Regions from separate parts of the Corynebacterium liangguodongii genome, predicted to be linked through region 1. Evidence: predicted binding sites of a transcription regulator. Region 1 holds the regulator's gene; each other region holds the start of a gene.

Region 1 (5,365 bases):
GCGGCCGCGCGGAAGTCGAGGGAGGTCAAGGACATCTACTGGCAGCTCCAGGAGCTGCGCGTGAGCCTCTTCGCGCAGAGATTGGGCACGCCCAAGCCGGTGAGCGAGAGGCGGATCGAGAAAATGATCGACGCCCTGGGCACGGGGGCACGCTAGAAGTCCTCCCGGTCGCGGCGGCGCATGAGCCGGATCTCGGACTCGAAGTCGTCGGCCGATTCGAAGGACTTGTACACGGAGGCGAAGCGCAGGTATGCAACCTCGTCGAGGGCACGCAGCGGCTCGAGCACGGCGAGGCCGACATCGTTCGCGTCGACCTGTGAGCTGCCGTGGCTGCGCACCGTCTCCTCGACCTGCTGCGCGAGGCGTTTGAGGGCATCGTCCGAGACGTCGCGGCCCTGGCAGGCCCGGCGCACGCCGTTGATGAGCTTGTCCCGGTCGAAAGGTTCGCTCACCCCGTTGCGCTTGACCACCATGAGCACGGCCTTCTCCACCGTCGTAAACCTGCCCCCGCACTGTGCGCACTCGCGGCGGCGGCGGATGGCCGATCCAGCGTCGATGACACGGGAGTCGAGCACGCGGGAATGGTCGTTGTGGCAAAACGGGCAGTGCATGGGATTCGACGGCCTCCTCGTGGCGGGTGCTAACCGCCTCGATGTTACCCGGGGGAGCCTCGCTGCCAGCTAGCGGACGCTGGCGATGGAGACCTCCGCGACGCCGCCGCCCCCCTGTGTCGAGGCGTCGGTGCCGAAGGCTCCGCCCGCGGCCGATCCCACGATCAGCGCCAGACCGAGGATCACGCCCATGAGGATGCCGGCACGGTTTTCGTGGCGAGTTTCGAACGCAGGAGTAGCGCTTACTCCCGAGGCTTGCTCGAAGCGTTTTTCACGCCCATAGTTTCGATGCGGAACTCCTCTCGTTCGAACACCCGACGGGCGGCGAGGGCACCTCGGCGCCGCGGGGATGTCCCACACCTCAGCGGGCAGCACCTCAGCCAGGTGCTCGCGGTAGGCCGCCTGCGGTGCGTTGTTGCGCTCAATCTGGATGGTCATGGCGGTGTCCTTTCGTTGTGTAGCTTCATTCTATGAACGGCCCGGACACGTTCGAACGAACCATGCGCTCACGTGTTCGATTCCGCACTTCAGTTCGATTTATATCACCCCTGAGCGACGATGTCTACCCCACGCCGCAAAAAGTCGAACACACTTGCCACATCTGGTACCTTGGTAGCCACGACCGACCCCACCCGCACCGAAGGAGCACCCGTGGCCCGCAAGAAAGACGACACCACCCTCGACCTCAGCGTCCTGTCCGACCGCCAACGCCGCATCCTGGAGGTCATCCAGGATGCGGTAGTCCTGCGCGGGTACCCGCCGAGCATCCGCGAGATCGGCGACGCCGCCGGCCTGCAGTCCACCTCGTCCGTCGCCTACCAGCTCAAGGAGCTGGAAAAGAAGGGCTTCTTGCGGCGCGATCCGAACAAGCCCCGGGCGGTTGACCTGCGCCACCTGCCTGAGCCGAGGTCTACTCGCGAGCCCGCCCCAAAGGCCCCGCAGGCACCCGAGGACGCCTCCCAGGCGCGCTACATTCCCGTCGTCGGGCAGATAGCGGCGGGCTCGCCCATCCTCGCGGAGGAAAACGTCGAAAGCTACTACCCGTTGCCCGAGGAACTGGTGGGTGACGGCGAGCTCTACATGCTGCGCGTCATAGGCGAGTCGATGAGGGACGCCGGTATCCTCGACGGGGACTGGGTCGTCGTGCACTCTCAGCCCGTCGCGGAGGAAGGGGATTTCGTCGCCGCCCTGCTCGACGGCGAGGCGACGGTCAAGGAGTTCCACCGGGATTCGACCGGTGTCTGGCTGCTCCCCCACAACGACGCGTTTACCCCAATCAAGGGGGAGAACGCGGAGATTATGGGCCGGGTTGTTTCCGTTTTCCGCACGCTCTAGGGCATACTTGCGCGCGGGCACCACCCCCGTGGGGGTGGGTTGGACACGGCCAGCATCCCGCGGCGCGGGCTTTCCGGGACAATGGTCGTCAACGGCCACCGCGGCCGCCCGGTTTATTCCACCCGCTCACCACCCGAGGAGCGCGACGCATGTACGCAGAAGAACGCAGGCGCCAGATCGCCTCTCTAACGGCGATTGAGGGCCGCGTCAACGTCACCGACTTGGCGGAGAAGTTCCACGTCACGGCCGAGACGGTCAGGCGGGACCTCGCCGTGCTCCACCGGCAGGGGGTAGTGCACCGGGTCCACGGCGGCGCGGTGGCGAGCCAATCGTTCCTCACCACAGAGTTCTCGCTCGATGCCCGCTCCCGCTCCGCCTCGACGGCGAAGTCTGCCATCGCCCAGGCGGCGCTGCGATTTGTCCCGGAGCACTCCGAGGGCGGGATCTTTCTCGACGCGGGGACGTCGATTAGCGCCTTCGCGAAACTGCTCGCCACCGACCCGCGGGCGGCCTCGTGGCCAATTGTGACCAACTCGCTGCCGATCGCGCTCGATCTCTCCACGGCCGGCCTGCCCCACGTGCACCTGCTCGGCGGATCTGTCCGCGCGATCACGCAAGCCGTGGTCGGAGCGATGGCGCTGCGCTCGCTCGCGCTCATGCGCGCGGACGTCGCGTTCATCGGCACCAACGCGCTAAGCGTCGACCACGGCCTGTCCACCGCGGACGCGCAGGAGGCGGCGATTAAATCCGCCATGGTCACCAACGCCCGCATGGTGGTTGTGCTGTGCGATTCGACGAAAATCGGCAACGACTATTTGGTGAGCTTCGCCTCCCTCGACGACATAGATGTCGTCGTGACCGACTCCGGGGCGCCCGAGAGCATCGTCTCCGAGCTGACCGAGCGCGGCGTCGAAGTCGTCACCGTCGGCTCATAGCCCCCGGGTCCCGCGTTGACCGCTGCGGGCGCGCTGGCCATAATTGGGAGAGTTTCGCTGGGACCGAGCCGGAGGATAGCCGCACTGTGATCATCACCTTTACCCCCAACCCCAGCATCGACGCCACGTTGAGGCTCGAGGTGCTCTCCACCGGTGGGGTGAACCGCACGGTGAGCGCGCAGCGCGAACCCGGGGGCAAAGGCATCAACGTCTCCCACGCGTGCGCGAAGGCGCGCTGCGATACCCTGGCCATCGCCCCGTGCGGCCCCGCCGACCCTTTCACGCTCATCTGCCGCAACTCCGGTATCCCTTTGAAATCCGTGCCCATCTCCGGCCCCATCCGCACGAACACCACGCTGACGGAGGCGGACGGGACGACGACGAAGATTAATGAGACAGGACCGCTGCTCAGCGGCCAGGACATCGAGCGCATCGCCGATACGCTCATTGCCACCGTCGCCGAATCGCGCGCGGACGCCGTGGTCATGGCCGGATCCTTGCCTCCTGGCGCGCCCCCGGAGTGGTACGCCACCCTCGCGATGTCCGCGCGCAAGGCCTGCCCGGGTGCGCTCATCGCCATCGACACCTCCGATGACCCGCTGCTCCGGCTCGGCGCGCGCCTCGAGCAGGCGGCCCCGGATGTGCTCAAGCCCAACGCGTTCGAGCTCGCGCACCTCACCGGGGCCGACGGGGCGCTTCTTGAGTCCCAGGCGGCCCGCGGCGATTTCTCCCGCGTGGTCTCCGCCGCGCGGGAGCTCACTGACTCCGGGGTCAAGGAGGTGTTGGTGACCCTGGGTGCGGCCGGCGCCTGCCTGGTCACCGCCGAGGGAGCGTGGGCCGCCTCCCCGCCGCCGGTGGCGGAGGTATCCACGGTCGGGGCCGGCGATAGCGCGCTGGCCGGCTACGTCATGGCCCGGGTGGGCGGCGCGCCGCCCGCCGAGTGCGTGCGCCGCAGCGTCGCCTACGGCTCTGCGGCGACGGCGATCCCCGGCACCGGCATCCCCGCGCCGGGGGATATTGACTTGGCACGCACTGAGGTCGTGGCCCTGGCATGATCTCCGCTCGCTGCGTTGCCCTCGACGTCGACCTGGGCGATAGCCCGGGGGCGGTAATTTCTGCGTTGACCGGCATGTTGGCCGACGAGGGCGCGGTAGCCGATGCCGGAGAGCTCTGCGCGGCGGCTCTGCGCCGCGAGGGCGCATCGGGCACGGGGGTTGCCGGGCGCATCGCCATCCCGCACGCCCGCACCGACGGCGTGCTGCGCCCCGCCGTCGCTTGTGCCAGGCTTTCGCGCCCGGTCGATTTCTCCGGCCCCGATGGGGACGCGGACCTTGTGTTCTTCCTCGCCGTTCCCTCATCCGAGCAGCGCGCCCACCTCAAGGTTCTCTCGTCCCTGGCGCGGGCGCTCGCTCGGGGCGGGCTGGCCGAACGGCTGCGCGCCGCGGAATCACCGCAAGACGCCGCAGATGAGATCTCCCGCGCCCTCGGCGGTGCGGGCGCGCCGCGGTCCCCCGCCGCAACCATCGCGGCGGTGACGGCGTGCCCGACGGGGGTGGCGCACACCTACCTTGCGGCGGAGGCCTTGGAGGCCGCCGCGCGCGAGCGCGAAGGGGTGGTGTTGCGGGTGGAGACGCAGGGCGCATCGGGCACGGATGCCCTCGATCCCGGGTTCATTGCCCAGGCGGATGCCGTGATCCTCGCCGCTGATGTCGCCGTGCTCGGTGCCGAGCGCTTCGCGGGAAAGCCGCTCGTCGAGTGCTCGACGCGCGAGGCGATCGATTCGCCGGGCACGCTTATCGACGCCGCGTTGTCCGCCCCCGCCCGCAATCCCGCCCGCGAACCCTCCCCCGGCCCGGGCCTCGCGGGGAGGGTGTGGGGCGCGGCGATGACGTCGCTAAGCGTCGCGGTGCCCCTGGCCGTGACGGCTGCCGCGCTCACGGCCCTCGGCGATGTCACGGGCGCCTGGGGGCTCGTGGCCTTAGGCGCCGCCGCGCACATGGGCCTCGCCCCCGCGCTTTCCGGTTCCATCGCCTGGGCTCTCGGCGGGCGCGCTGCCGTTGCCCCCGGTCTCATCGGCGGCGTGCTGGCTGCGGGCGGGGCAAGCCCCGTGGCGGCGGTGCTCTCTGGGGTGGCCGCCGGCGCGTGCGCCGGGTGGTTGAGGGCCCTGCGCCCGCCCCGCGCGCTCGCCCCGCTGGCCCCGTTTTTTACTCTCGTCCTCACCCCGGCGCTCGGGGCGCTGGCCGTCGGCGCTCTCACGTGGGCTGCGACCGGCGCGCTCGGGGCCGCGCAGGAGTGGCACGTGCCGCCGGGCGTCGCCGTGGGCGCGGGGGTGCTGCTCGCGGCTGCGTGCGGCGCCGCGATGTGCTACGACCTCGGCGGGCCCGTGAACAAGGCGGCCTACTTCTTAGCCGTCGCGGGCCTCGTCGACCAGGGCCCCGCGAGTGCTTGCCTCGCCGCGGCGGTAATGGCCGCGGGCATGACCCC
Region 2 (5,365 bases), 240 kb from region 1:
GGGCGGCGGTGAGCAATAGAGCTGTTCACGGCCTCGTTGTACACCTGCCTCGTTGTCTCGCGCTGATCTGTGTGCCGGCGGCGCCGGCCGAACGCGGCGCCGTCTGTTTGTGCCGCCTTTCATACTGCCCCGGCCGGGGGCCGCCCCGTGCCAACGCCACGCCTTTGGCAGTTTGGCAGCCGCGGCACCCCTTCCCCCTCCTAGCGGCCGGGGGCGATACGCGGCGCGTACGGCGCGAGGTTGCCCTGCTGTGCGCCGGCCGGGGCCGCGGGTACCGCCGGGGCCGGCTCGCCGGGCCGGTTTCCCGCGCCCGCATGCGCCGCCGCACCATCGCGACCCAGTACGTTTCCTCCGGGCACCTGGGTGAGCTGATCCCCGACCTGGGCGGTCGCGTCCCGGTCACTCGTGGCGCGGTTATCGCCCGGGCGCTTGTTATCGCTGGCGGCATCCGTCAGCGGCTGGGTGGCCTCCGGGTTAAACGGCCGCGCCTCGGTGACGGCACCGTCGGGGGCCACGGTGAGGATGCCGGGCTGCTGGGAGACGACCATCCCCGCCTCGGCGGCGCCCTTCGCGAGGTGGGAGGAAGATTTGAGGCTCTCCGCGTCGCGGTTGAGCGTTTCCACTTCGTTGCCGAGCGCCCGCTCGCGGGCCTGCAGCTCCTGGATCCTAAACGCCTGGCCGGTAGAGAGGCCCGAGAGCACCATCGCGACGATGACGCCGAAGATGAGCAGCGGTACGGCAACGGCCGTGACCCTGGTGAAGGCATGGCGCGCCCGGTTGACCTCCGCGACGCGGCGGCCGCGGATGGAGACGACCTGTTGAGACCCGAGCCGGCCGGTGCTGCGCTGGGCCGTGCGCGGGCGCGGGGTATGCGGCGCAAAGCGCGGTGCCCGCGTGGGGCGCGGCAGGCTCGGCGCGAACGGGCGGTCGATGGTCGTCGTGCCCATCCGCGATCCCGCGGTGAGGTCTCGGCTTGCTCCCATGGTCTTCGTGCCTTTCGTTGTCTGCTGGCTGGGGTCGGGGGTGGGGGTCGTCGTGAAGGTCCTAGGGCACGGCGCGAAGCTTTTCGACGCCTCGTACCCGCACCGGCGCAGCCCGCGAGTTCTGCTCGATCTCGGCCTCAGATGCGCGCTCCGCCCCGTGGGTGATGAAGCGAAACTCCGCCGCCGTGCCGGGCAGGTCCATCGGCAGGCCCGCGGGCGTCGTCGAGGTCGTGAGCTTTGAAAGCGCAGATTTCACGATCTTGTCCTCGAGCGACTGGTAGCTCATGAACACCACCCGTCCGCCGGGGCCCAGCAGACCGGTGATGACCGGGATGACCCGCTCGAGCGCGTCGAGCTCGCCATTGACCTCAATGCGCAGGGCCTGAAAGGTCCGCTTCGCGGGGTGCCCACCGGTGCGCCGGGCCGCTGCGGGAATTGCCCGGTAGATCAGGTCGACGAGGCGGGCGCTGCGCTCAAAGGGCTCCTGCTGGCGCTCTTTGACCACGAGCGATGCGATCTTGCCGGCGAACCTCTCGTCGCCGTAGGTCTTGAGGATCCGGGCCAGCTCGCCGTGGCTGTAGGTGTTTAACACCTCAGCGGCCGTCATGCCGCCGGTCGGGTCCATGCGCATGTCCAGCGGCGCATCGACGCGGTAGGCAAACCCGCGCTCCTCCTGGTCGAGCTGCATGGACGAGACCCCGAGGTCGAACAGCGCGGCGGCTATTCCGTGGTCGCGGGCGGCGTCGAAGACGGGCCCCTCGCCGCGGGAGATGGCCTCTTTGAGGTCGTCGAAACGCGCGTTGACGGCGGCGAATCGGCCGCCGTACGGTGCCATGCGCTCGCTCGCCGCCGCCAGCGCGGCCGGGTCCCTGTCGACCCCGATGACGCAGGCTGCGTGGAAGGTAGACAGGAAGTGCTCGCAATGCCCACCGGCGCCCAACGTCGCATCGACGATCACCGCGCCGTCGCCTGTGGACTCAACGGCGGGGGCGATAAGCTCGGCCATCCGGTCGCGCATCACGGGGACGTGGCCGTGGTTCGCGCTCACGCTAAAGTCCATCCGAGACATCCCCGCCTCGCGGCGCGCCTGCCCTGGTGCGTGCTTCTGCCCCACCGAGTCCACCCCCTTTTGCCGTATCCCGTGTGGTCGTTGTACCTATCTGCTTGTCTGCGCTTGAGTCGCGATGCGCACCGCGCGGGGAGCGTATAGGGCCCTGCCCGGGGCGGCTGTTCTGGTGTCGGGGAAGTACACCAGAACGCTCCACGCCCCGGACAGAGTCCGTACACGCTCTCCTGGGGGCACGTGCCCCGCCCGCTCGTCGGGTAGTCAGTCCTAGAGCAGGCCGGAGAGTATGTCGTCGTCATCGGCCGCCGAGAAGGCAGCCTCGGTTTCTTGTTGGTAGTCAGCCCAGGACTGCGCGTCCCAGATTTCGAGGAAGTCGACCGAACCGATGACCACGCACTCCTTGGAAAGGTGTGCGTACTCGCGGTGCGCCGGAGAGAGCGTGATGCGACCCGACCCGTCGAGCGTTTGTTCATCCGCGCTGGCAGCCAGGTTGCGGATAAACGCGCGCGCCTTGGGGTTCGTGCGGGAAGCTGCCGCCGCCTTGCGTGCGCGGGCCGCGAACTCCTCGCGGGGATAGACCGCTAAGGAGTGGTCTTGCCCCTTGGTCACCATCAGCCCGTCCGCTAGGTCCTCGCGGAACTTCGCGGGCAGTGTCAGGCGCCCCTTGTCGTCGAGCTTGGGAGTGTAGGTTCCCAGAAACATCCGGAGCCCACCTTCCTTACACTCGTTCGACTTCGGTTGTTCAATTCTTCGGACGGTGATCCGCTGCGGCACGTAGTCAAGATGCCACCGCGCCTCTCCGTCGAGCCCCACTCTAACCCACTTTGCCCCACCTACGCCACATATTGCCCGGATTGCCCGGAAAATTTTGCGGAAATGGCAGGTTAACAGGCGATCTCACGGTGGGACATGTTCCCGCAAGGCGACCGCGGGCAAGGCCTCGCGGCCATCGCCCCCCGGAACATGGCCAAAGCGTGCCGCATCACCTGGCACACGCATATATTTCCACACCTTGCACACCACAACTCAGGGCCCTCAGCGGCACGGTCGACACAGCCCGCGGAGCGTTTACGGGAGTAGTGGGGCAAAGTGGGGCGGCGCGCGGTCGGGAGTAGGGGCATGAAAAAACCCGCCGGAGAACCGGCGGGCACGACAAGCGGTGGCCGTGAAGGGTGCTATTGCCCCTCGAAGCGGCGCCTGAAGTTTTCCTCCAGCTTGGCCGCGCGGGCAGACTGCCGAACGGGGGCAGCCTGGCGCTGCGGCCCCGCGGCCGCAGCCGGGGTACGCAGCGCCACGATTCCTCCCGCAAGCATGACGGCGAAGCCGACGACGCTTAGCGCGACGAACCATACGCTCACGGTGGCGAGGGCGACGCCGCCGATGAGCAGCACGAGCCCCGCGACCAGGAGCGCCGCGCTGCGCATGGTCATGCCCCCGCCCGAGGGACGAGCACGCCCGTGTGCACCGGGGACCCTGTTGCCAAACTTGGGGTCCTCGGCGAGCAACGACTGCTCAATTTCGCGCAAGGTGCGCTGTTCCTGCTCCGAAAGGGACACTGTCTCTACTCTCCAGCTCTTGCCGTGTGACGCTACGGGTTGCATCTCACGCACCGCTAGGCGCGATTGACGCCTCTCTACATCGTGTACAACGGCAAGTCTAGACGGATTGTTCCGCGCCGATGCACAAGCGCCTACGCGACCATACCCTGCACGTTGGCCCCCGGGACGGCCTCGTCGAGGAACTGCGCGGCTAAGTCCAGCAGCTCGGCCACGACCAGCGGGCTCGGCCGGGTCTCAATGCCGGAGGCAACCCGGCCGCGCAGCCGGGAAAACCGCGCGAACCTCCCCGCCCACGCCTCCCCTTGCTGTGAGGTCAGCGCGAGCCGATCCCACGCGCTGGTGGGGAGCCGCTTGCGCCTTTGTATCACCGGGGATTCGGCGTTCACCGCGCCTGCGACGCGCAGCGCCGCGCGGTAGGCGCTCTCCAGCGCCAGATCGAACTCGCCGCGGCCGAACTCCCCGTGGGCCTGTGCGAGAAGGCCGTGGGCAGCATCGAGGAAGCGATCGCGGCGCGACACGCGGGCGGCCTCGCCGTGGACGGCGCCGGTGGTGGCAGAGACAACGCTGTTCATTGTGGGGATGTCCTTCCTGTCGGTGGGGGGTTCTACCTGCAGTTTCCGTTCAACTTCTGAGAGCAGGATAAAACGCACGTTCGACACACAGAGGCGTCGATTAGCACACGTGTTCGACCTTGCGTGCGTGGGTACTTTCCCCCTTCCCTCCCCCTCGACACCCAGTGCGTGGTTCGATAAGGAGGTGACCACGACCCTCCACCAGCTCACGGGCGCGCAGTTTGCCCTCCTCGCCCCGCAGCTCGTCGACATCTACATCGACGCGATGGGCTACGACCCCGCCATCCGCCAGCAGCGCATCTCTGCGTGGCGGCGCGAAATCACCTGGCCCGGGTTCCGCGCGGTGGCCGCCACGGCCACGGCACAGGGCGGCGAGCGCGTCGTCGGGCTTGCCTACGGCTTCGAAGGAAACCGTGAGCGCTGGTGGGATCGGCAACTCATTTCCGGCCTGCGCCTCGCCGGTGGGCCCACCGCGCAGGAACGGGAGATGCTGCGCAGCTACTTCGAAATCGCCGAGGTCCACGTCGCCCCGCCCTACCAGGGGGCGGGGATCGGGCGCGCGCTGATCAACGCGCTGCTCAGCGGCACGCCTGCGCGGTGGGCGCTGCTCTCCACGCCGGAGGTGCGGGGGGAGGCCAACGCCGCCTTCGGCCTCTACCGCTCCCTCGGCTTCCGCGACGTGTTGCGCCACTACCTCTACCCGGGCGACAAGCGCCCCTTCGCCGTGCTGGGGCGCGAGCTGCCCTTGGACGCATCCGGGTAGTGTGAGAACCAATAATGACCCCACACGAATTCGGCAGGAGGGATGAGTAAGGTGACGCAGCCGCACACCGGCGGGGAGCCGGCGGGCCTGACCGAGGTTCCCGCCGCGGTCCGCGACGCCCTCGAGGCCTTGTTCGACGAGCGCCTCGCCGAGGCCGCCGAGATCGGCGCGCCGGTGATGAGCGCCGCCGCCCACCTGCGTTCCTTCGTGCTCGGCGGCGGGAAACGCATCCGCCCGCTCTACGCGTGGGCAGGCTTCATCGGCTCCCCCGGCCCGGGTAGGCGCAGCGAAGACCCCGCGGCGGTGCTGCGCGCGGTCTCCTCCCTCGAGCTCATTCAGGCCTGCGCGCTCATCCACGACGATATTATCGACGCCTCCGATACCCGCCGCGGCAATCCCACCGTCCACCGCGCCGTCGAGGC
Region 3 (5,365 bases), 1.0 Mb from region 1:
CCAATTCCTCGTCGACACGGCGCGGGTCGCCCTCGAGCGTGTGGAGCACCTCGGCGGCCTCCCGCTCGCGGCCCTGCATCATTAAGTAGGTCGGGGTTTCGGTCAGCCGGAAGAGCATCGCGAGCACAACCAGGGCCGGGACCGCCGCGACACCGAGCATGAGGCGCCAGCTTTCGGAGAAGGAGAGCAGCCAGCAGATGATGTAGCCGGACACGACGCCGATCACCGTAGCGACCTGGTAGGCGGCGAGGAGGCCGCCGCGGACCCGCGAGGGCGCGGCCTCGGCGATGAAGACCGGCACGATGGAGACCGACAGGCCAATGGTGAAGCCGAGTAGGGTCCTACACAACAGCAGCGTTGCGGTGCCCGGGGCGAGCATCGAGAGCACGGCAAAAATAGCGTAGCCGGCCGCGATGAGGAGCATCGAGTTGCGCCGGCCGAATTTGTCGGCGACGACCCCGCCAAGCATCGCCCCAAGGATCTGTCCCACGACCACGCTAGTGGCCATAGCCGCCGCCTGGTTGGTGTTCAACCCGAGGTCGGCGGGCAAAAACAGCAGGGCTCCGGCGATGTTGGAGATGTCGTAGCCGTAGGTGATGCCGAGCGTGGCGGCGGTAAAAGCCACAGTTTTGCCCGCCGGGGGAACCTTCCGGAGCTCGCTCGCAAATGACATGTTTTTCCTCCCACGTGGATTCGTGTAATGAGTGCCCCGCGTACCCATGCGCGGTGGCAAAGGGGGTGCCGGGCCTAGAGGCCGAGCCTTTCCGCGAGAGTTCTCGTCTGCAGTGCTGCGCCCACCAAACCGGCCTTTGCCCCGAGCTTCGAGCAGCCAATCTCCGGGCGCCTTTGGAAGGTCAGGATGCTATCGAGCTTTTCGCTCACCGGGTTGAGCAGGGTATCCCCGGCGCCGGAGAACCCACCTGCGAACAAGATTGCCTCCGGGGCGATGATGCTGCACAGCTGGGAGATGCACTTGGCCAGGCCCAGCGTGGCGCGGTCCCAGATCCGCGCCGCGAGGGTATCGCCGGAGAGCGCGAGGTCAATAACCTCCTTGCCACCCATGACCTTGATACCGGAGAGGCGTTGGTACTCGCGGGCGACAGCAGCGGCGGATGCCACCGTCTCCAGGCATCCCGCCTGGCCGCAGACGCAGAGCGGACCGTTGGAACCGAACACCGGGATGTGGCCGATTTCGCCGGCGAACCCGTCGCCGTCGATAAGCTGCCTATTGATAAAGATCGCGCCCGCGATGCCAGTTCCTATGGTGAGCACCACGACGTTATCGAACCTGTGCGCGTAGCCGAGCTGGTACTCGGCGATGCCGGACCCGCGGACATCGTGCGTCACGGAGACGGGGTAGCCGAGCCGCTCGGTGAGGATGTCCGCGAACGGTACGTTGTCCCACCCGAGGTTCTCGGAGTGGACGCCAATTCCTTTTCGGTCATTGACCACGCCGGGAATGAGTACCGAACCGACTCGGGCGCTTCGCCCGGACTCCGCCAGGTTGTCGGAGAGCTCGACGATGGTATCGATGACCCCGGGGGCCTTGTTCTTGCCCGGGGGAGTCGGCAGGATGACGACCTTTTCGATCTCCCCGTTTTCGTGAACGAAGCCGGCCTTGATGTTGGTTCCCCCGACGTCCACTGCGAGCGCGGGTAGACCTTTTCCGACCTGTACCGTATCCATTGTGGTTCCTCTGAGGCTTGGCGACGGTGCGTAGTTGCGCATCGCCGCGCCGGTGCAGTATTTCTCATTTATTGTAAAGCTGTGATGTGGATCTCTATGGATTGAGTCTGCCTGACTCTGCCGCTGCAGAGTGGGAGAGAGTGGTCTGACTCTGCCGCTGCAGAGTGACGCACCACGCCCGCACGCGAATCTTCTCTATAGAAAAAACGTTCGAAAAACCCTTGACCGGGTCACGGTAATCCGCTACCATGAGAGGCGAAAGGTCGAACACTTGTACGGGGGTAGCAATGTTGGATGTATGGGGTGCACAATCCGTCGCTAGTAGCGATGAAGACGCTGTCGTGATCCACGCGATACGTCGCCACCAGGAGTGGTCCACCCGCTCTAAGGCCGAGTTGCTTATCGCGATCGCGGAGTTTGACGCGCGAGGGTTATTCGAAAACTTTGGCGAGACATGTACCGCCGGCTGGTTGGCGCGGGAGATCCATATCGCTCCATCCACTGCGTTCGAGTACGTTGGCGTCGCCCGCCAGCTTGAGCAGTTTCCCATGCTCACGGCCGCGTTCCGGCGAGGAGAGGTGTGCTATTCGACGGTCCGTTACCTGCTCAAACGTTTAACCGTAGAAAACGAAAGACAGCTCGTGGACCTTGCAAGGCGTCTCTGTTTCCCCGAGCTCAAGAGGGCATTGGCTGGTCTCGAACCGAGCGATGGGGCGGAGACGCGTGAGTATCACCACAGCGTGCGGGTGGAGGATAACGGCGACGTCGTCATCACCGCCCGCCTCAACGCGGCGGATGGTGCGGCGTACCTTGCCGCGCTCAAGGTTGCGCAGCTCGCCGACTACGGCTTTGACGATGTGACCGAGGAAGACCTCGCCGACGGCGAGAGAATTGATGACCTCCTGGAGGAGAAAAGGAAGCTCCCTGAGGCGTGCCCGTCGCAGGAGCAGGAACTGGAACCGGAGCCGGATCAAAAGCGCAAGCCTCTCTCGAGGTTCGGCCCTCCGACGAGGGAGGATATGTATGGAGCGCTGCTCTCCATGATCAACGTGGTGAGGACGAGGCCGGTGAGCGATCTGCGCACCCCGGGCGCTCACGTCAACATCATGATGACGACAAACGGGCGCGCATGGCTGCCCGGAAACGTTGCAGCGCCCTCGTCGGTGCTGCAGAACTATGTGGGGGACGCGTTCGTGCGCCTACACCTTATTGACGACAATGGCGTGACTGTGCACGTCGGCAAGAGCACTCGCTTTGTTAACGACGGCCAGTTGCGCGCCCTGCTTGCGGTCTGGGGCTACGAGTGCGCGATGCCGGGGTGCAATCATGCCCGATTTATTGAGGTACACCACATCAAGGAGTGGTGCGAAGGAGGAAAAACGGAGCTCGAAAACCTCATCCCGCTGTGCTCTGCCTGTCATTCGAAGGTCACAAACGGCCTGGCGCACATCAGTACCAACGGACGCGATATCGAGTTCCGTTTCCTCGGAGGGCGACGGTTCATCTCCCGCGCGCGGGGGCTGCCGGAACGCGACGTCGATTTCACCGGCCCGCTCGTGCCGCCAGGCGTGAGCGAGAGAGCTGACAGCTTTGACGACTAGGAGAAGGCCTGTCCACTCCACGCCAGGGCGAGCGCGGTGATGATGGCCCATGCGAGCATTGCCGTCCCGTTGAGGCCGAGCACGGGGATGAGTTGCTTGCCGTGCGCCCCGCGCACGACCCGCAGGACGGCTGCCACCGCGAGCGGTAAGGCGAGTAGCGCCGCCAGGGCCGGGAGGCAGGCGACGGCGAGGACGAAACTGACGGCGAAGGGGGTGAGGGTCAGCGCGACAAAAAGGTAGCGTGAAACGCGATCGCCAAGGCGCACCGCGAGCGTGTGTTTGCCGGCCACCGCATCAGTGGGGATGTCCCGAATGTTGTTCGCCAGGTTCACCGCGGCCGAGATGCCGCCGACGCCCACCGCGGAGGCCAACCCCACCCAGCTCACTACGCCGGATTGGGTGAACTCGGTGCCCAGCACCGCGACGAGCCCGAAGAACACGAACACCGCCAGCTCGCCGAAACCTCGGTAGCCGTAGGGGTTTTCTCCGCCGGTGTAGAACCACGCCGCTGCAATACATGCTGCACCGATGGGGATCAGCCACCACGCGGAGAGGAGCGAGAGTGCGACCCCGGCGACCGCGGCGACGGCAAAGGAAGCAAACGCCGCGCGCTTGACCTGCGCGGGCGAGGCCAGCCCCGAAGCGGTCAGCCTGGTGGGGCCCGTGCGGTCGTCATCTGTGCCGCGCACGCCGTCGGAGTAATCGTTGGCGTAGTTCACGCCAACGATTAGGGCCCAGGACACAACCAGGGCGATGAGCGCGCGGCCGAGGTGCGCCTGTCCAGCAAACGCCGCGGCCCCGGTACCCGCAATGACCGGCGAAAATGCGTTCGGCCAGGTGTGCGGGCGCGCCGCCTGCCACCATTGGCGGATCGTGGCGCTGGGTTGTACGGGTCGCGTCATGCCCTCCATCATGCCCGCCGGAGGGGACGGAGGCACACTCACCCGCTAAAGTCGAACATCATGTGGTTGGACTACGCCGCGCGCCAAGCGCTGATTTCGGTAGGGGCTTTTGCGCGTGCTCCACGGCTAAAGTTCGCGGCTCACGCTTCGCCTCTGTCGTTTCCGCAGGAGGGCGACGTGGTCGTATCCTTGACTACTCACGGCGAGCGAATCTCGTCTGCGGTGGCTGCAATTTCGTCGCTCTTGCTGGGCACGCAGCTGCTCCCAGTGCATCTTTGGCTCGATCGGGGCGATTTCGAGTCGGAGTGGCCGAGAGCGTTGAAGGGTCTGGTTGATCGGGGACTTCAGGTACGTTGTTCGGACGGTGCTTTTGGTCCACACACGAAGTATTTTGGCACGTTCGCGGAGTGTGCTGGGACTGACACGCGTGTGATTACGATTGACGACGACATGATGTACCCGCGGTGGTTTGTCGAGAAGCTACTCAACGCCGCGCAGGCCGACCCGGGTTCGGTGGTGGCTTACCGCGCGCATCGCATCGTCACCACGGGCGGTGAGATCGAGCGCTACCGGCGCTGGAGGCAAGTCCGCACCACCGCTCCGTCGCACCTGCACTTCTCCACGGGGGTCTCCGGCGTGGCGTACCCGCCGGCGATGGTCGATTACGTTGCCTCGCTGGGAACGGAGTTTCTCCACCACGCGCCTCGTGCCGACGACGTGTGGCTCAACGCCTGCGCACTGCGCTCCGGGCACCGGGTGCGCCAGGTCTTTCCCCACCCGCGGGAGTTCTCCATCGTGCCGGGGTCTCAGCGCAGGGCACTGGTGCGGGAAAACCTCCGCGGCGGCGGAAATGACCTGCAGATTGCGGCGACGTATGGGCCAGCGGACGTCGCTAAGCTGCTAGCCGAGCCCGAGCCCGGAAGCGCGGGATAAGAAGCGCGCACAGAAGCAGCGCGTTCGCCAGGGCGATGGACGGCGAGGTCGCGAGGTTGAGGTGGTAGGCGCACCAGAATCCCACCAGCGCGTTCGCGAGGGCGATCGCGCAGGTAAGTGGGATGAGGTGGGTGAGGCGTCGACACGTGAGCCGCGCGCAGACGACGGGGAGCACCATCAGCGCGATGACGAGCATCGCTCCCGCTGTGTGGAACGCTGCGCTGGCGGTCAGCGCCACGAGAG
Region 4 (5,365 bases), 550 kb from region 1:
AGCTCTACCCCGCGCGCCAGCTGCTTATCGACGACTCAGTCGCCGCCAAGGCCCGACAGCTCGCGGAGGATCACCCTGGTAACCCGACGCTCGTGCAGCTTTTGACGCGGATTTCCGAACATCACCACGCCGACGGCATGGAGGCGCTCATCCCGGTGCTCACCGACGCGCCCTATAAGGCCCTGCCCGAGCTGCTACCGGAGGGCTCCATCGTCGTGGTGACGTCGCCTGAGAAGGTCCGGGCCCGCATCGCGGACCTGGAGGCTACTGACCGCGAGTTCCTCGAGGCGGGCTGGGAGGCCGCGGCGATGGGGGCGCAGGGCCCGGTCGCGGTCGAGGGCCTCGACGTCTCGGCGTCGTCGTATCGCTCGTTCGAATCCCTCGAGGCTTCCGCGCGCAAGGCGGGGAACTCCTGGTGGACTTTCGCGGCGCCGGGGATGTTTAGCGCCGACGATGCCGAAACGCTGCCCTTGGAGTTTTCCTCCGCCCCGGCGCCGAAGGGTGATCCACGCGCGATTGAGCAGCTCTTTGCCACCTTGAAGCTCCACGTGCAGTCCAATGGCGGTACTGCCGCCTTTATCGCCCCGGCCAAGGGCACGGTGGAGCGCTTCGCGGAGAGGCTGCGCGAGCACGGGATCTCCGCGCGCATCGCCACGCCGGGCCTCGAGCCTGTCGACGGCAAAGTCACCGTCTACCAGGGTCTCTCTCACGCAGGCGTGGTCTTTCCCGGGCCGAACATGGTGGTAGTCACGGAGACGGACCTGACCGGTAACCGCGTCGGCGATATCGCCGGTGCCAAGCGCCGGGCGCGCAAGCGCCGAAACCGCGTCGACCCGCTGGCGCTGAAGCCGGGGGATTTCGTGGTGCACGACACCCACGGCATCGGGAAGTTCGTGAAGATGGCCGAGCGCACCATCAAGGCAGGAGACGGAGATTCCCGCCGGGAATACATCGTGCTCGAATACCAGCCGGCGAAGCGGGGGCAGCCCAACGACCAGCTCTGGGTGCCCATGGAGTCCCTCGATTTGTTGTCGAAGTACTCGGGCGGTGAGCAGCCGTCGTTAAGCAAAATGGGCGGCTCGGATTGGAAGGCCACCAAGCGGAAGGCGCGCGCGGCCGTGCGCGAGATCGCTGGCGAGCTCGTGGAGCTCTACGCCAAGCGCCAGGCCGCGCCGGGCCACGCGTTCGCCCCGGATACGCCCTGGCAGCAGGAGATGGAGGAGCGCTTCCCGTTCGTCGAGACGGAGGACCAGATGACGGCCATCGAGGCGGTGAAAGAGGATATGGAAAAGCCGACGCCGATGGATCGTGTCATCGTCGGCGACGTCGGGTTCGGCAAGACCGAGGTTGCCGTGCGCGCGGCGTTCAAGGCCGTCCAGGACGGCACGCAGGTTGCGGTACTCGTGCCGACGACGCTGCTTGCGCAGCAGCATTTCTCGACGTTTAGCGAGCGCATGGCGGGCTTCGGCGTGAACATCCGTGAGCTCTCCCGCTTCACTTCGGCGGCGGACTCCAAGGAGATCATCGCCGGGCTTGCGGACGGCTCCGTCGACGTGGTCATCGGCACCCACCGCCTGCTCGCCACCGGCGTGCAGTGGAAGAACCTGGGGCTTATCATCGTCGACGAGGAGCAGCGCTTCGGCGTCGAGCACAAGGAGCACATCAAGGCGCTCAAATCGCACGTCGACGTGCTCACGATGACGGCGACCCCGATCCCGCGCACCCTCGAGATGTCGCTCACCGGCATCCGCGAGATGACCTCGATCACGACCCCGCCCGAGGACCGCCACCCGGTGCTCACCTACGTCGGCCCCCAGGAAGACAAGCAGATCGCCGCCGCGATCAGGCGCGAACTGCTGCGCGACGGCCAGGTCTTCTACATCCATAACAAGGTGGCCGACATCGAAAAGGCGGCGCGCCGCGTGCGGGATCTCGTCCCGGAGGCGCGCGTCGTCGTCGCGCACGGGCAGATGTCCGAGCAGGTCCTCGAGCAGACCGTCCAGGGTTTTTGGAACCGCGAGTACGACGTCCTCGTGTGCACCACGATCGTGGAGACGGGCCTGGATATCGCCAACGCGAACACCTTGATTGTGGAGAACGCGCAGAACATGGGCCTGTCCCAGCTCCACCAGCTGCGCGGCCGCGTCGGGCGCTCGCGAGACCGCGCCTACGCCTATTTCTTGTACCCGAAGGACAAGACGCTGACCGAGACCTCCTACGACAGGCTCGCGACCATCGCGCAGAACAACGAGCTCGGCTCCGGCATCGCGGTGGCGCAGAAGGACCTGGAGATGCGTGGGGCGGGCAACGTGCTCGGCGCGGAGCAGTCCGGCCACATCGCCGGCGTCGGCTTCGACATGTACGTTCGGCTCGTGGGCGAGGCCGTCGAGACGTTCAAGGCGATGATGTCCGGTGAGCCCGTTGACGCGACCGATTCCACGCCCAAGGAGATCCGCGTTGACCTGCCTGTTGACGCCCACATCCCCGAGACCTACGTCAACTCGGAGCGCCTGCGCCTGGAGATCTACCGCAAGCTCGCGCAGGCGCGTGACGACGCCTCCTTGGACGCCGTCGCCGAGGAAATGGCCGATCGCTTTGGGCCGCTGCCGGACGAGGTGACCCGCCTCATGCAGGTCGCGCGCCTGCGCCACCAGGCGCGCAGCGTCGGGATCAGCGACATCCTCGTCCAAGGCACCCGGATCAAGTTCCAGCCCGTCGATCTGCCCGATTCCAAGCAGGTACGCCTCAAGCGCCTCTACCCAGGGGCGAACTACCGCGCCGCGGCGAAGGTGCTCCAGGTACCGCTACCAAGGGTGGCCCAAGGCATCAACCAGCCGACACTGCGCGACACCGAGTTGGTGCAGTGGGTCTCGGACTTCCTGGCAGAGATGTTCGGGGCCGAAGCCAAGGTTTTCTCGCTGAGCGAGTAAAGTATCGGGGCACGCCCCTATAGCCCAATCGGCAGAGGCAGCGGACTTAAAATCCGCGCAGTGTGGGTTCGAGTCCCACTGGGGGCACGCTTAGAAGCATCGGCGACGGGGCGTGCCCAGCCGCCGGTGAGGAAGCCGTAGCCGACACCTTCGCTGGCCGCGACGTCGCGCACGATGTCGGTGAGCTGCCTCGCGATCGACGCCCTATCGACCTGGGAGACCGCCTGCGGGCACGGTGTTGGAGCGCCCAGGGACGTCGGCAAGCAGGCTGGGGCGACGGGTGAGATGACCCACGGGTTACCGCCGAAAGTGATGGTCACGAGGCGAGCATCGGGGGTCACGGCGTCGCGTTGCGGCGGGACAACGACGGTGCCGAGGCGGGATTCGCTCCAATAGGCTCCCGGGACAGCCCCTCCGCAGGAAGCGTTGTCGAGGCGGAGGCCGAGGTGCTGAGCGAGGACCTCGGGGTAGCTGTCGTCACTACGCGAGCAGAGGACCCTGCGCGGGTCGGGGGCAGGGATGGAGGAGATGGATCCGGTTGCGGCATAGCTCTCGCCCAGGGCCACGTAGCGGTCCCCCGGAGCAGGCGATGGCGAGGGCCGGTACGGCGGCTGCGAGGGTTTTCATGCCGCTAACCTTAGTGTTGCCTGTGCGTTTGGGAAATGCACCCACATTTCCTCGACGGTATAGATCGCCCCCGTTGTGGGGCGTGGAAGCCCTAGTGGGGAGTGCAGTTTCGGAGGGGAAGTGCCATGTTGTCGAATCGGTAGTGATGCGTAAGCGCTTGACGACGTACTCTCGCCACGGGCCGGTCGATCTTGGTGAGCTGCGCGGTTTTTATGTCAATCTCGGGGCCGTTAATCCGCGCGGTGAGTCGAAAACGAGCACGATGTATTCGTTATCTGGGCTTTCGTTGTTGGGTGACGCCCGCCCGTCTAAGACCTCCGCGGTACTCCTGTTCACAACAGTGCCATCGTAGAAATTGTCCTCGGCGGGTTGGGACGTAGCCGAGCGGATGGCAACTTTGGATTGCCTCTCGGTCATCGAGGGCGGTTGAGTAGGCGTCGAAAAGACTTGCGCGGTCTGCGTGCAAGCAGGCAGCGTGGCGACGCACAGAACAGCGGAGGGGAAGCGCAGCTTCATCAGTACTCCCTGCAATATGCAGGTCATTCACTTCCCTCATTCAGGCGATAGGCGGCCTTGGCGATGCTAGCCACCTGTTCGTGAAATTCGCTGGACTATTGGAACGAAAGAGCTATATAGAGCGTAAAAAAGGTGCGCAAAGCCATTGACATAGAAAACCTGTTCGCGTACCATGGCGTGTGAAAAGGGGGGATGATGGAAAAAGACCAGGTCAAACGATACTTCCGTACGCAGCGTCCGGGCGATGCACGTGCGGAGCTGGCGCAACGCAAGCGGGACATTGACTTCGAGCTCTACTCGCCGTGGGCCGATCCGACGTACATCGTCGACGACTTCGAGCTTGAGGTAACGGGGATCCAGGAGGCAACGGGGGAGTCCAAGGCGACGGTGGAGAAGGCGATCTTCGCCTACCGGCGCCTGGCGGATCTGCCCTGGCTGCGGGCGATTCAAGAGTCGACTCGGCTGCTCGATGTCAAACGCCTCGTCGCCATCGACAACGTCGTGGCCGAACTTGGCCCGGAATTATCCGCCGAGGTGCTCGGGACGATCGACGAGTACCTCGCCGCGATGTTCACGCCCAAGAAGGCGGATCAGCCACTGGTTGCGCCGCGGGCGTTGACCCGACGCCTGCACCGGTTCATCGCGAAGTTGGATGAGCGGGTCGGTTTTAACCAGCGCAAGCGCGACGAGCGCGACAAACCCGCGGGGAAATTCACGCTCTATGAGTTTTCCGGAGCCAAGCGCTCGGGTCTGACGGTCGAATGCGATAACGCCACCAGTGCCTTGATGGCGGAATACCGCCGCCAGGTTGCGCGTGAACACAAACTCACCGAGGCGGAGGCTGCACAGCTCATCCTTACAGGAGGAGTGCACGGTCAGCCCCGCGTGACCATTTTTGGCTACGCCCCGGTGACTCCCAGTGGCGAGGTTGTGCCGGGGGCGTCGGTGTTCTTCCCGGGCCACGGGTGGACCGATGCGGCGGGCACGGCGGCCCTCGACGAGCTTACTGAGGGCAACCCGCCGCGCGTGGTCAACCTCGATGCCGTCGCTGCCCACGCCATCGACGGCTACGTTCCCTCCGCGAACATGAGGGCGTATGCGGTCGCTAGAGACGGAGTGTGCCTGTGGCCGGGATGCCAGAGACCGGCGGAGAAGTGCCAGCTCGATCACCGCGTCCCGTACGATGAGGGCGGCGCGACGACGCCGAGCAATCTCTACTCACTCTGCGCCACGCACCACAATCTGAAGACCGACCGGCGCGCATACTACGTTCCGGACCCGGTCACGGGCGA

The links. Region 1 encodes LexA, which represses DNA repair genes until DNA is damaged. Its sites were predicted from a motif close to CGAACANNTGTTCG; they were not measured.
Region 2: a site for LexA is predicted at 4,283-4,296, ahead of C3E79_RS07600 (SAV_6107 family HEPN domain-containing protein). Genes of this name have one in related genera too.
Region 3: a site for LexA is predicted at 1,951-1,964, ahead of C3E79_RS01430 (HNH endonuclease signature motif containing protein). Genes of this name have one in related genera too.
Region 4: a site for LexA is predicted at 4,226-4,239, ahead of C3E79_RS03850 (HNH endonuclease signature motif containing protein). Genes of this name have one in related genera too.

The regions. Positions count from the first base shown of each region.
Region 1 is NZ_CP026948.1:1,342,590-1,347,954, forward strand. It holds gene hrpA (ATP-dependent RNA helicase HrpA) at 1-156, shown strand, start outside; gene nrdR (transcriptional regulator NrdR) at 153-611, opposite strand; gene C3E79_RS06470 (hypothetical protein) at 681-1,049, opposite strand; gene lexA (transcriptional repressor LexA) at 1,263-1,946, shown strand; gene C3E79_RS06480 (DeoR/GlpR family DNA-binding transcription regulator) at 2,096-2,881, shown strand; gene C3E79_RS06485 (1-phosphofructokinase family hexose kinase) at 2,968-3,936, shown strand; gene C3E79_RS06490 (fructose PTS transporter subunit IIB) at 3,933-5,365, shown strand, end outside.
Region 2 is NZ_CP026948.1:1,584,256-1,589,620, forward strand. It holds gene C3E79_RS07575 (peptidoglycan D,D-transpeptidase FtsI family protein) at 1-29, opposite strand, end outside; gene ftsL (cell division protein FtsL) at 201-983, opposite strand; gene rsmH (16S rRNA (cytosine(1402)-N(4))-methyltransferase RsmH) at 1,045-2,052, opposite strand; gene mraZ (division/cell wall cluster transcriptional repressor MraZ) at 2,317-2,751, opposite strand; gene C3E79_RS07595 (DUF3040 domain-containing protein) at 3,225-3,605, opposite strand; gene C3E79_RS07600 (SAV_6107 family HEPN domain-containing protein) at 3,740-4,180, opposite strand; gene C3E79_RS07605 (GNAT family N-acetyltransferase) at 4,365-4,943, shown strand; gene C3E79_RS07610 (polyprenyl synthetase family protein) at 4,986-5,365, shown strand, end outside.
Region 3 is NZ_CP026948.1:297,781-303,145, forward strand. It holds gene C3E79_RS01420 (sugar porter family MFS transporter) at 1-673, opposite strand, end outside; gene C3E79_RS01425 (ROK family protein) at 748-1,686, opposite strand; gene C3E79_RS01430 (HNH endonuclease signature motif containing protein) at 2,028-3,287, shown strand; gene C3E79_RS01435 (1,4-dihydroxy-2-naphthoate polyprenyltransferase) at 3,284-4,189, opposite strand; gene C3E79_RS11540 (hypothetical protein) at 4,619-5,122, shown strand; gene C3E79_RS01445 (metal ABC transporter permease) at 5,082-5,365, opposite strand, start outside.
Region 4 is NZ_CP026948.1:797,036-802,400, forward strand. It holds gene mfd (transcription-repair coupling factor) at 1-2,930, shown strand, start outside; tRNA gene C3E79_RS03840 (tRNA-Leu) at 2,944-3,017, shown strand; gene C3E79_RS03850 (HNH endonuclease signature motif containing protein) at 4,269-5,365, shown strand, end outside.